Regions from separate parts of the Catenovulum adriaticum genome, predicted to be linked through region 2. Evidence: predicted binding sites of a transcription regulator. Region 2 holds the regulator's gene; the other holds the start of a gene.

Region 1 (7,220 bases), 1.6 Mb from region 2:
TCGATACCCGTATTTTCAAATGCTTGCAAAACCGCAAAACCAGCCGCTTTAGCATTAAGCGTATCGAAAATAGTTTCTATTAAAATTAAATCGGCGCCGCCTTCAATTAACGCTTCTGTTGATTCCGTATAAGCATTAACCAATGCATCAAAACTGACATTACGAAAGCCGGGGTCATTTACATCAGGAGAGATAGAAGCTGTTTTACTAGTTGGGCCAATAACACCTGCGACAAATCTAGGTTTATCCGGGTTTTGAGCGGTAAACTTATCTGCTATACGACGAGCCAATTTTGCTGATTCAACATTTATTTCACGACTCAGAGACTGCATTTCATAATCAGCCATTGAAATCGTTGTTGAGTTAAAAGTATTGGTTTCAATAATATCAGCCCCTGCTGATAAATAATCGCTGTAAATTTCTTCGATAATTTCAGGCTGGGTCAAACTTAATAAATCGTTATTCCCTTTAACATCTAAATGCCAGTCAGCAAAACGCTCGCCACGGTAGGCTTGTTCGGTCAGCTTGCGGTTTTGAATCATAGTTCCCATACCGCCATCTAAAACTAGGATTCGCTCTTTTAATAGCGATTTAATAACCTGACTGACTTCACTCTGTTTACTCATACAATACCTTCTCAAAACCTTTATATTGTTGATAATTCGCGTTCATCAACTCAATGTATATTTGTTGTTATACAGGCCTGTAATAAAATAAAAACCTGTATTTTACTTGATTCTTGAAAATGCAAAAGCGCCAACCTGTGGCGCTTTTTTCATTCAACCTAATTACCTAAACTTAGCTTTGCCCGGATAATTGAGACAAATCAAATGGTGTCGCTTGATACACATAATGATTTAACCAATTGCAAAACAGTAAGTTACCATGGCTTCGCCAGACATTATTTGGCGCTAATTGCGGATTGTCATCCGGAAAATAATGTTCCGGTATCGCTGGTTCTAAACCAGTTTTAACATCACGTAAATATTCATCTTGTAGCGTGGTTGCATTATACTCTGGATGTCCAGTAATAAATACACTTCGTCTGTCTTTGCTGGCAACTAAAAAAGCGCCGCCTTCATCACAGCTAGCTAAAACATTCAATTTATCATGCGCTTCAAGTTCCTCAAGTGGCACTTGTGCATAACGTGAATGTGGCATATTAAAAACGTCATCAAAACCCTGAGTTAAAGGCTCAAGTGGATCTAAGGTTTTGTGTTTAAATACACCTGAAATTTTTTCGTCACGTAAAAAACGATTTAAGCCATATTGATGATACAAAGCCGCATGTGCCGCCCAGCACAAATATAACGTAGATTGTACATGTTGCTGTGCCCAATCCATAATTTCTTTCATTTTATCCCAGTATTTTACCTCGGTATAATCAATTAAACCTAAAGGTGCACCTGTAATAATTAAGCCGTCATAATTTTTTTTGTTCTTTTTTATATCATCAAATAAATGATAAAAAGCAGACATATGTGACTCTGGTGTATTTTTAGAAACATGCATATCAATACGCAGCAAATCAATATTCACCTGCAATGGTGAATTTGCTAATAAACGCATTAATTGAACTTCGGTTTCAATCTTGTTTGGCATTAAATTCAGAATGGCTAACTCTAACGGCCGAATATCTTGACTTTGCGCTCGACTGTCAGACATTACAAAGATGTTTTCCTCACCCAAAACTTGGATCGCGGGTAACTGATCAGGAATTTTGATAGGCATCTATTATGGCTCCAGACTGATTTAAAGAAGGTGAATTGTTGCTGGATTTGCCGCTTTTGTCAAATAGTTTACGTCTAGACGTCTAAACGTCTAAATATAAGCAATTAGTTTGCGGTAAATTGTTAACACCAAAGCCTCTTTTTAAACGGTAAAAAACGTCAAATACAGATTTCTGGTAGTCTAAAATGAATAAATAGTAAACGTTATACCCTAAAAAACAAAAACTATAACAGCATTTCAACATATAATATTGATTGTGTTGAACTAAGGTTATACTATTTGCCTTTGATTAATATTTTAGTAATAACTGAAGCTTATTAGCGATTCTAATGTACAGATTTGTCGTCGTACTAAAGAGGTAAACATGACTCAAAATAATCCATTTGACTATTCGTCAGTTAATATCCGTCAACAATTTCAGGTGAGTTATGATTATCCAGTATTATTTACCCGGCAAAGTTTTAATGTAAGCAACGATACCTTATTTAAGCTCATTGATAACTTACATGAATCTCCTAAGCTATTACCTGTTATTGATTCTGAGGTGGCAAAGCATCAACCTGAATTAATCGCACAATTAAAAAATTATTATAAAACCCATCAAATCCCTGTATTGCCTGAAATTATTATTCAAGGCGGCGAAGCTTGTAAAAATGATGAACTATTATTAGATACTATTTACCAAGCTGTAGAAACACATGCAATTGACCGACACTCATATATTTTAGTAATCGGCGGTGGTGCTGTGGTTGATGCTGTCGGCTTTGCAGCTGCAACCGCCCACAGAGGGATTCGTTTAATTAGAATGCCAAGCACAGTTTTAGGTCAAAACGATGCCGGTGTTGGCGTTAAAAACGCAATTAACTACCACAAACGCAAAAATTATTTAGGCACTTTTGTCCCCCCTTTTGCAGTTGTAAACGACTTTGATTTACTCGATTCTTTATCTAACCGCGACAAGCGGTCTGGTATTTCCGAAGCCATAAAAGTGGCATTAATCAAAGACCAACGCTTTTTTAATGAGCTTTATCAAGCCCGCCATTTATTAGCTCAATTTGAAGATGTCTCCATGGAAAACATGATTATTAAGGGCGCAAAATGGCATTTAAATCATATCGCAAACAGCGGTGATGCCTTTGAATATGGTAGTGCGCGTCCATTAGATTTTGGTCATTGGTCTGCACATAAACTGGAAGAATTATCGAATAATGAACTAAGACATGGTGAAGCCGTTGCCATTGGTATTGCAATGGACAGCATTTATTCGTTCAAACTTGGCTATTTAAGCGAGCATGAATTAAAACAAATTTTATCATTGCTCGATGTGTTAGGTTTTGAGTTAAATCACCCTGCCCTACGTAAATTAAATGTAGAGCAAGCACTTAACGAATTTAAAGAGCATTTGGGCGGTCGCCTATGTATTACTTTATTAAACGGAATTGGCAAAGGTTTTGAAGTCAATGAAATTGATATTCAAATCATGGCGGATTCAGTTAAATGCATTCAATCTGAGCAATATTGCCAGCTGATTGAGCAAGTAGCATAATGTTAAAATCGATATTACAACTAGTTAGAGCGCCAAATGGATTAACCGCAATAAGTAATATAATTGCGGCCTCAGTAATTGCTAGTTCTGGTCAAGTCAACAGTAGCCTAGTAATTTTGGTGCTGGCTAGTCTCGCTTTTTATTATGGCGGTATGGCGCTTAATGATTGCTTTGATTACAAAGAAGATTTAGCAGAACGTGCAAACCGACCGCTCCCCAGCGGACAAATCTCACTAAAAATAGGCTGGCTGTTTGGCTTAGGTTTAATGGCCGCAGGTTTATTATTAAGCGCTTATTTTTCATGGCCTAATTTAATTCCTTTTTACGTTGGGTTTGGGTTAGCCGCTTGTATTTTGCTTTACAACAGTGTTTTTAAAGAAGGCTTAGCCGGTTCTATTATGATGGGCTTTTGTCGTTATTTTAATTGGCTATTAGGCGCAAGTTTTGTTGTTTTTACGTTTCAATCAAGCGAGCAAGTTTTACCTCAAAGTATCTATTTAATTGCCCTACCCATTTGGTTTTATATCACTGGCTTAACCTTTTTGAGTAAGCAAGAGACCCAAGCTAAAAATCGTAATGCATTATGGCTAACCTCTGGATTATTGCTAGCCACGGCAGCCAGCTTATTTATGTTGCTGTTTTATGTATTAGGTGAATCAATTCAAACTCAATTAATCGGTAGTGGTTTAATTGTGGTTTGGCTTATTTTAATGCTGAAACGTTTAATACCGCTTTGGTTTAACTTCACGCCTGATAACATTCAAAAAATGATCATGTTTATGATTATTGGTGTAATCCCACTCGATGCGCTAATGTTGGCTATTTCCGGATATTACATTTGGGCATTGGTGGTACTCGCTTTATTGCCACCCTGTCGTATCTTAAGTAAATATTTATACATGACCTAAAAATGAATAATTTAGTGACAAAAATTTCCGAACAGCTTTCGCCGTTATTAACAGATGAACAACAGTCTTGGTTAACAAAAGCAATTAAGCTAATTAAGCAAGCTAAAACCCATGATGATTTAGAACTTGAGCTACTCAATCAATCGGTTTTTGTTAAAAGAAAGTTCACCCAAGAAATTGATTTTTCAGCTGAGTTTAACGCATTAAACTTAGCTCAGTTAGTTAGACTGCTATTAATTAAAAACGCGCTTGAAACCGACAAAAAAATAACGTTTGAGTCACAAACAGAGGTCACAACCAAACTATTAAAAAACTACTATCAGTTTGGCGATGAAAGTGAAAAATGTGCTTTACTAGCAAGTTTAATCTGGCTTGATCCTCAAGGTCTAGCCGTACAAACGGCAATTAAAGCTTGCCGTTGCAATAGCTTAATTGAGTATTCAGCGATTGCACTTAATAACCCCTACCCAGCTGAATATTTTCCGGAACTTAATTTTAATCAGTTGGTCTTAAAATCTTTATTTATGGGCTTAGATATTAGCCAAATAACAAACTTAAAAAACAGGCTAAACCCTAAGTTATCTAACATGTGTTTTGCTTACGCAATTGAGCAAGCACTGGCAGACAGATTGCCTCCGGCTTCAATTTGGCAAGCCGTTATTTTTAACCAGCTTGATAACAACAATCAAAGCCAGGTTCAACAGTACCTTAAGCATTTTATGCATCAAGATGCTCAGCATCAGGCACAAATAAATCAACAGCTTCATGAGCAAAATGCGCTCTCATTGTTAGATTAATATAAGTATCAACGCTTATGCCGGCACGCATTAGCATTAATAAGGATGATTTATGAATTATTTTGACCCGCATATCCACATGCTGTCACGCACTACAGATGATTATCAGAACATGGCCGAAGCCGGAATTGTTGGGGTAATTGAACCTGCATTTTGGTTAGGTCAACCACGAACACAAGTTGGTTCATTTATTGATTATTTTGATACATTAATTGGCTGGGAACATTTTAGGGCATCACAATTTGGCATTATGCACTTTTGTACTATGGGGCTAAATCCTAAAGAGTCTAACGATGTTGAACTGGCCGAAGCAGTTATGAAATTATTACCGCGTTACTGTCAAAAAGATAATGTAGTTGGCGTAGGTGAAATTGGTTACGACGACATGACACCAGAAGAAGACAGGTTTTTACTAGAGCAATTAGAACTGGCTAAAAATTTAGAGCTACCAGTGCTGATTCATACGCCACACAGAGACAAAATCAATGGTACCAAACGCACATTAGATGCCATTAAAGAAAGTGGTATCGCCGAAGAAATGGTATTAGTTGATCATTTAAACGAGCAAACACTCCCACTAGTGTTAGAAACAAACTGTTGGCGTGGGCACAGTATTTATCCAAATACTAAAATGTCTGAACCTCGTATGGTTAACTTATTAAAAGAGTACGGCACTGAGAAAATGATAATCAATAGTGCAGCTGATTGGGGCATTAGTGATCCGCTTAAAGTACCTAAAACAGCTAAACATATGCTTGAATCAGGATTTAGTGAAGCCGATGTTGAATTAGTTACTTTTAATAACCCAATTAACTTTTTTGCTCAAAGTGGCCGTATATCAATTGATATGGTGAAAAAACCATTAATTGATCAAACTCAAACCTACAATGATAATAGAGTGACTCGCGGCCAAGATCCTATTATTGAAAAAAACTAACCGCTTATTGAGTTTGTGCGGACTAAATACGCACAAACTCAATTGCCTTAATTTTCATCAATTTGTTATTATTTAAACCGTCTTACTTGCTGACAAATTGATATATTCACTTAATAAACGATCAAATGTAATACTTATGCTGCCCATTAATTTATGGCAATCTCAAGAGCTTGCTTATTGTAGTAATGTTCATCCGGGTACCGAATTAACTCAAGTGCTAGCCAATATTCAAAATTGGTTTAATCCGGTTTTAAAAAAACGCCAGCAAAATTCAATGGCATCCGGTTTATGGCTTGCGTCTCCTGTTGCAAAGCAGCTGGTTAATGATAATGATGCCCTACAAAATTTTGTGAATGTTATTACACAAAACCAACTTGCGCTAACCAGTTTAAATGGTTTTCCGTATGGTAATTTTCACCAAGACATTGTTAAGCAAGCCGTTTATTTGCCTACTTGGGCTGATAAAAAAAGACTTGTGTACACTCAAAATCTTGCAAATATATTAAGCCAAACGATTTGCAAAAAAACGGCAACCCAAATTCAGCTCCAAGGAGAAACACGATACTTAGGCGCAATATCGACCCTGCCCCTAGCATATGCAAAAGAGTGGACCTCACAATTACACCAAATTGCAATTGAACACTTAATTGAGCTGGCGCAATATTTAAAACAACTTGAACAAAACACCCAAGTTAGAATACAAATTGGTTTAGAAATGGAGCCTGATTGTGTTTTTGAATCCAGCCAACAATTAATCGATTTTTTCAAGCAAGATTTGCTGCCCGCTGCAAAAAATAAAGGCTTAGCCGCGCAAGATATTTTAAATTATATTGGCTGCTGTTTTGACACTTGTCACCAAGCGGTAATGCACGAAGATATTCAATTATCGCTTAAAAAAATTCGCGAAGCAGGTATTCAAATTTGTAAAATTCAAATATCTAACGCTATTCACGCAACCCTTAAAAACAAGCACAATATTGAAGCGCTTTGCCAACTATTAAACGATAAAAAATTTCTTCATCAGTGCAAAATAAATCAGTCAAACGTAAACAACAAAACCAACTTAATTCATATAGCTGATTTAAATAGCGCTGAGCTCAATCAAGTTTTAGCGCAAAAACAGCTGCAAGGTGAACCTGAGTTCAGTTGTACTGTACATTATCACGTACCTATTCATCTAAGCCAAATTAAATTAAGTGAAGCTCAGAAAATTAATACAACACAAACTGGCATATTAGCCTGTTTAGATTATTTACAGTCTCAAGCTGATTTTAAGCCTTATCTTGAAATAGAAACTTATA
Region 2 (7,220 bases):
GTCGCTACGCTCTTGCCCGCTAAAGCCTGGCTATATTTTTTAGGATTAGCTTTAAAATCGACGGCTAGCTTGATGATGTCCATCAATTCTTCTTTCGAGCAGTCTTTTACACTTAAAAAGTTTTGCAAAACTTCAACTCCGTTTATTCACTTGGTTGAACCGTCGTGCCACACGACTGGCTATCTAACCATTGAGAAATTAAATTTGGATTTCGCCAGTTTAAAATGCCAATTGGGGCATTTAATGCTGTTGCCGTATCTAAAGCAGTATAAACTTTAACAATCATCCCGTCGGTTATAATTTTGTCAGCTATTAATTTTTCAGCAAGGTTTTTGGTCATGCTTGGAATAACTTTTTTGTCCCCATCCAAAATACCATCAACATCTGATAATAAAATTAACTGACCTTGTAAAATTTTAGCAATGGCTTCAGCTGCCTGATCGGCATTTACATTCAATAAATTGCCTTGTGAATCTGCACCAATTGAACTCACTAAAGGCAAGTAGCCCGAGTCGAGCAAAGTTTTAATTAGCCCTGCACTACCTGATTCAACTTGCCCAACGCGGCCTAAATCGGGATCACTTACACCACACTGCAAATCAGCACCATCGGCTAAACTAATACCAACGGCTTTATCACCCACAGCTAATACACTGGATAACATTTGTTTATTGGCCGTTCCAGCCAAACCACCTACCACATAAGGCATATGTTCTGTTGGGGTGATACGCAAACCGTCTTTCTTTTCGCTGGTTAAGCCTAAATCAGTCAACAGCTTTTGGACTAAGGCACCACCACCGTGAACAACGACCACTTTTTGATGCTCACGGATTTTTTTTAATTCGCTAAAAAATGCAATTAAACTGTCAGCGCTTTCTAACAAAGCGCCGCCCACTTTAATGACTAACGTTTTATTTGAGTTTGCCATTAATTCACTAAACCTCGGTCAGCGGCAAAACCAAATCTCAAATTAGCACACTGCATTGCTTGGCCTGCAGCCCCTTTTAATAAATTATCTATTGCACTAATTACAATTAAATAACCCGTTTTTTCATCAAACTGCCAGTGAATGTCAACAAAAGGAGTACGTTCAACCGCTTGGATTGATGGCCATGCTTGACGTAAACGCACTAATGGGTGGCCTTCGTAGGCTTCTTTATAAACCTGATTCACTTGCTTGGCATTCGCGCCATCAGCTAGTTTTAATGTTGTTGTCGCTAAAATACCACGCTTAAAATTACCTAAATGCGGGGTAAAAATAACAGGCGTACCTAAATGTTCATTAATCTCTGGCTGATGTCTATGAGACAAGACACCGTAAGGATGTAAACTCACTTCACAAAAACTGTTGCTAATAGCCGCTTTTCGGCCTGCACCTGTTACCCCACTGGTTGCATTTATAATGGGCAACACATTGCTATCTATTAACTTAGCTTCTTGTAATGGTTTTAGCGCAGATAAACAAGCAGTTGGATAACAACCCGGCACTGAAATTAAATTAGATTTGCGGATATCTGCATGATTCCACTCAGCCAACCCATAAACCGCTTGGTTTAATAAATCAGGGTATTTATGTGAGAAACCATAATATTCGTTAATAACAGATAGATCAGATAGACGATAAGCACCAGACAAATCAAATACCACACCGCCAGCTTCGATAATGCGACGTACCATTTCAACACTGGCTTCATGCGGTGTACATAAAAATATCGCATCACATTCTGCAACTAATTTAGTGATTTGCTTTTCACTAATAGGAATTAAGGTCCGATCGATTTGATAAGCAAATTGTCCATGAATGGCAGAAAACGCTTTATAAGCATCATTACTATTTTCTGAAACATACAAACCTGCAATTTCAAATTCAGGGTGTTTATGTATTAAACCTGCTAACTCAGCCCCTGTATAACCACTTGCACCAACAATTGATACTCTAACCATAATTAATCCCCAGTATTATGCGCAAAACCAAACGTGTATTGTAGCAACCTCGACACCAAAAAATAAAGCGCACAGCACAGACAAAGTTAAAAAACCTGCCTAAGCTATGCGCAAATCTCGATTTATTCACTAAAAAACCGTAACCTTTGGGTTTATCGCCCCAAAATATGTGTATATATTAAACAATATAAAAACGACTCTCAAGTTTAAAGTGAATATATATTCACTTTAAATGGATAAGTATTGAAATTTCCTTACATCTATACATATTAGAGTCGATAAATTGATACAGCATATCAAACCAACAAAAAAATTAAATTTTGAGCAACTCTGCTAGCAGTTGTTATTAAAAAAGCCTCAAGTTAATTTGAGGCTTTTTTAATTTGAGGCAAGTTGAAATAAAAAATGAGACGCATGGCTTACAATAAGTAAACCTAAATACTATCTAAAGCTTGTTTAACATCTTCAGCTAATTCTTCTGCATCTTCAATCCCAACTGAAAAACGAATTAAAGTTTGAGTAATGCCCGCTTTTAATTGTGCTGCTTCATCCATTGCAGCATGCGTCATAGTTGCTGGATGGCAAACTAAACTTTCAACGCCACCTAAAGATTCTGCCAATGAAAAATGCTCAAGTGCTTTAATAAATTGAGTCACTTGCTCAACTCCGCCTTTTAACTCAAAACTCAACATAGCGCCGAATCCAAGTTGCTGCTTTTTAGCTAATTCATGACCTGGGTGAGAGGCTAAACTGGGGTGATTAACTTGTTTTACCGCAGGGTGAGCGTCTAGCACTTTAACTAAAGCGAGTGAATTTTTTTGGTGCTGCTTCATTCTTGGCACTAAAGTTCGAACGCCACGCAAAGTTAAATAGCTATCAAATGCTGATCCGGTAATACCAATGCAATTTGCCCACCAAGCAAGCTCTTCGCCTAATTCTTTAGTTTTGGTAACCACTACACCACCAACCACATCGCTGTGGCCGTTAATATATTTAGTAGTAGAATGCACAACAATATCTGCACCCAAGGTAAGTGGCTGCTGTAAAACTGGCGATAAAAAGGTGTTATCTACTGCCACTAAAGCATCGCATTGTTTTGCACGTGCACAAATATCGCCAATATCGGTAATGCGTAACAATGGATTGCTGGGTGATTCAACCCAAATAATTTTTGGCTGTGCTGCAAAAGCTGCATCTAGCTCTGCTTGGTTAGTTTGGTCTATTACTTTTAATTTAAAAGCGCCACGTGCAGCTAAGTTAACAAATAAACGATAGCTACCGCCATAACAGTCGTGCGGCACCACTAATAAGTCTTCAGGTTTTAACAATTGGCAAATTAAGTTAATGGCAGCTGTACCGGTTGCAGTTACTATGCCGTGCTGACCTTGCTCTAATTCAGCTAAAGTATTTGCTAAAATATCACGAGACGGATTACCGCAACGGCTATAGTCGTAAGGCCCCTTTTGATCAAATCCATCAAATGCATACGTGCTAGATAAATAAATAGGCGGAACAACAGCGTTATATTGCCCATCATTTTCAATGCCACCGCGCACCGCGATAGTTGCTAAATTCTTTTTACTCATTAATGATCCCTAACTGGATGTAAGTTACGCTCAAGTAGCTTAGGTTTTTGCTTGCCACTTGAGAATAGACGTCTATACGTCTAAAATGTATCGACTAGCGACTCTTGGGTCAAGCAGTTTAATGGCATAATTTATATTAAAGCTATAAATATAAGCGCCCAACCTATACAATCAGCGACAAATTCAGGCATTAACCCTAATAAAATGAAAACGACAAATAGCACTAAATGGAATGGCCAGTATATTCACCCTTACGCTGAGCACGGCAAAAAAAGTGAAATGGTGAAAAAAATAACGGTTTCAATTCCGACAAATGTATTACAAGTATTAACCGATGAGCGCACTCGCCGTCAGGTAAATAACCTTAAACACGCCACCAATAGCGAATTGCTATGCGAAGCCTTTTTGCATGCTTTTACGGGTCAACCTTTGCCAACTGATCAAGATTTAGCGAAAGACAGCCAGCATCGGATACCTGCTGAAGCACGCCAAATAATGCATGATATGGGGATTGAGTTTAGCGAAGACGATATTTTAGACAACGACGACTAATCTATCTCAATGCAATCGCAAGGTTTTATCTTAACTCGTCATGCCCGAGATACAGCCAAAGGATGCGAAATTTGCTACTGGATTACCACAGATTCAGGGCCATACCAGCTTATACTACCCCAACAAAAGCCTATATTTGTTGTAAAATCTGAAGATAAGGATGCCATTTCTGCGCGACTGAATCCGTTAAATATTCAATTTGAATGGCGCTCCCTCTCCCATCAAACATTCCAGCATAAATCAGTGGCGGCACTTTATTTTAATAATCTAAAAGCTCAAAACTTAGCGGTTAATAAACTAAAAAGACACGCCATTGAATGCTTTGAGTACGATTTGAGATTAGCTGACCGAATTTTAACTGAGCGCTTTATTTATGGCTCAATCGCGTTCGACTCTAGTCAAACCACAAAAAATAATCACCCTACGGTTCTTAATCCAAAAATTAAACCTTGTGATTATCAGCCCAGCTTAAGCTTTATTTCATTAGATATTGAATGCTCAATGCAAGGACAGCTTTACTCGATTGGCTTACAAAACAATCAGCTCGAACGAGTAATTATGATTGGCTCTTTTGAACCATCAAATTTAGATATTGTTTGGGTTGATAACGAAAAAGCGCTACTTGTTGAGTTAATAAAACAAATTAAACAGCTCGACCCTGATTTAATCATAGGCTGGAATGTCATTAACTTTGATTTCAAATTACTCATAAAACGGGCAGAAAAATATCAGCTTGCGCTCACACTTGGTCGCGATAATTATCCGATTAGTTGGCGCGATAATAAAACCGATAACAATATAGGTTATGTCAGCATGGCAGGCCGTGTTGTAATTGACGGCATAGACGCACTAAAAATGGCAACTTATCAATTTAGTAGCTTCAGTTTACAAAATGTCTCACAGGTTTTATTAGGCAAAACCAAACTAATCGAAGATGTTGACAACCGCGGCCAGCAAATCACCGAAGATTTTAAGCATAACAAAATCAAGCTCGCTAAATACAATTTAGAAGATTGCCGTTTAGTCTCGCAAATATTTGATAAAACGAGACTCATTGATTTTTTACGGCTGCGCACTCAACTAACCGGATTAGAGCTAGACAGAGTAGGTGGTTCAGTAGCCGCTTTTACTAACTTATATTTACCCAAATTACACCGCGCTGGTTATGTAGCACCTAATTTACCGCAAGATGGCGGACTTGCCAGCCCCGGCGGTTATGTAATGGACTCCAAACCTGGGCTATACAAAAACGTGCTCGTGCTCGATTTTAAAAGCCTGTACCCGTCCATTATCCGCACCTTTAAAATTGATCCAATGGGGTTAATTGAAGGATTAGCCAACCCTGAAAACGCAATTGAGGGTTTTAAAGGCGCGCTATTTTCTCGCAAAAAACACTTTCTACCTGACATAATCACCAATTTATGGCAACAAAGAGATCAAGCTAAAAAAGAAAAAGATGCCGCCCGTTCACAGGCAATTAAAATTATCATGAATTCATTTTATGGTGTTTTAGGCTCTGGAGGTTGCCGGTTTTACGATACCCGCTTAGCCAGCTCAATTACCATGCGTGGACACCAAATCATGCAACAAACCGCCAAATGGATTGAAGCACAAGGCTACTCAGTTATTTATGGTGATACCGACTCCACTTTCGTCTGGCTTGAACATATCGAAGATGGAAACCAAGCTAGACAAATAGGGGCTGAATTAGCCACAGGTATAAATCTATATTGGCAAAATAAATTACAACAAGATTTCCAACTAGAATGCGACCTAGAAATAGAGTTTGAAACCCTCTACTCCACATTTTTAATGCCTACTATTAGAGGCTCTGAAGCTGGTAGTAAAAAACGTTATGCTGGTTTAATCAAACCAGCTTCAGGCGAAGAAAAGCTCATTTTTAAAGGGCTAGAAACGGTTAGGAGCGATTGGACTGAATTGGCTCGTGAATTTCAAACTGAAGTTTATCGACAGGTTTTTGCCGAGCAAGACCCTTGCATTTATATTCAAAAAATTATCGCAGAAGTTCAAGCCGGTAAACGGGATAAACAACTTATTTATAAAAAACGACTGCGCCGTAAATTAGATGCTTATGTTAAAAACATTCCACCGCAAGTTCGCGCCGCTAGATTAGCAGATGAAAAAAATAAACAGCTCGGCAAGCCGCTAAAATACCAAAATAAAGGCTGGATCCAATATTTAATCACCTTAAATGGCCCAGAGCCTGTTGAATACCAAACCAGTCAAATAGATTACCAGCACTATATTGATAAACAAATCAAACCCATTGCAGAAGGCATTTTACCTTTTGTTGGACTCAATTTTGAGCATATTAACAGTCGTCAACTGCGCTTGTTTTAATCCTGGCTCAAACTAACAAACCGCCGTAAATAAGCCCTGTTTATTCAACGGTTAACGTTTTATCATAACGGCATATTTGTATTTTTTATGCTGTTAAGATGCCTGCTTGTTTTCTGAATCCCCCATAAGACAGACATCTAAAAACCCATACGTTGTTTCAGGAATATATTGGGAGAAAATAAGACAGACACCAAAAAAGGTTGCTAAGCGATTGTAATTTATATTTTTTAACAACGCCTGTCATATACGACTCAAGGCGGTTCAATTACAGCACTATGCTAAAGCCCATCAACTCAAACGCGTCAAAGGCATTCCTAAAACAAAGCAGCGGCTGCAAACCTAAATTCAAATAAAACCCAAAGCCTTTATTTTAACGCGCAATTTAATTGCCGACATGCTTGTCTCTGAAATTTACAAAAAATATTAAAATCTGTACAAATGCTGCAGAATGTCACCGGTAAGCAACTACCTGATACAAGATACTAGATGCATCAGCTAAATGACTGCCAAGTTACAAAATTTCATCAATAAAAACCAACGAACCCAAAGACAAAAAGTCACTAACTAACTGCTTTTATGCCCTTTTTCCGAAAAGTGGTTATTTACGGCAGATTCAAAATGTGTAAAATAGGAGGGCTCGTCACATCTTATTAAAAATTTTTTTAATTGGAACAAATGTGGCTCACTTGACTGATATTATCATATTTACTTACGCTACGTTATTAAAGGGGTTATACGTTTGAAAATTTGCCATTTATTTGCTGCAACAATTCTTTT

What was found. The regulator MetJ, encoded in region 2, represses methionine synthesis genes. The targets are predictions, from matches to a motif close to TAGACGTCTAGACGTCTA.
Region 1: the regulator MetJ is predicted to act here: its motif matches at 1,807-1,824, upstream of metA (homoserine O-acetyltransferase MetA).

What each region holds. Positions count from the first base shown of each region.
Region 1 is NZ_CP109965.1:1,337,194-1,344,413, reverse strand. It holds gene metH (methionine synthase) at 1-626, opposite strand, end outside; gene metA (homoserine O-acetyltransferase MetA) at 799-1,731, opposite strand; gene OLW01_RS06070 (3-dehydroquinate synthase) at 2,096-3,277, shown strand; gene OLW01_RS06065 (UbiA family prenyltransferase) at 3,277-4,185, shown strand; gene OLW01_RS06060 (EboA domain-containing protein) at 4,188-4,982, shown strand; gene OLW01_RS06055 (TatD family hydrolase) at 5,035-5,919, shown strand; gene eboE (metabolite traffic protein EboE) at 6,056-7,220, shown strand, end outside.
Region 2 is NZ_CP109965.1:2,943,825-2,951,044, forward strand. It holds gene OLW01_RS12965 (ornithine carbamoyltransferase) at 1-128, opposite strand, end outside; gene argB (acetylglutamate kinase) at 143-928, opposite strand; gene argC (N-acetyl-gamma-glutamyl-phosphate reductase) at 928-1,944, opposite strand; gene metB (cystathionine gamma-synthase) at 2,379-3,530, opposite strand; gene metJ (met regulon transcriptional regulator MetJ) at 3,735-4,082, shown strand; gene OLW01_RS12990 (DNA polymerase II) at 4,092-6,443, shown strand; gene OLW01_RS12995 (hypothetical protein) at 7,183-7,220, shown strand, end outside.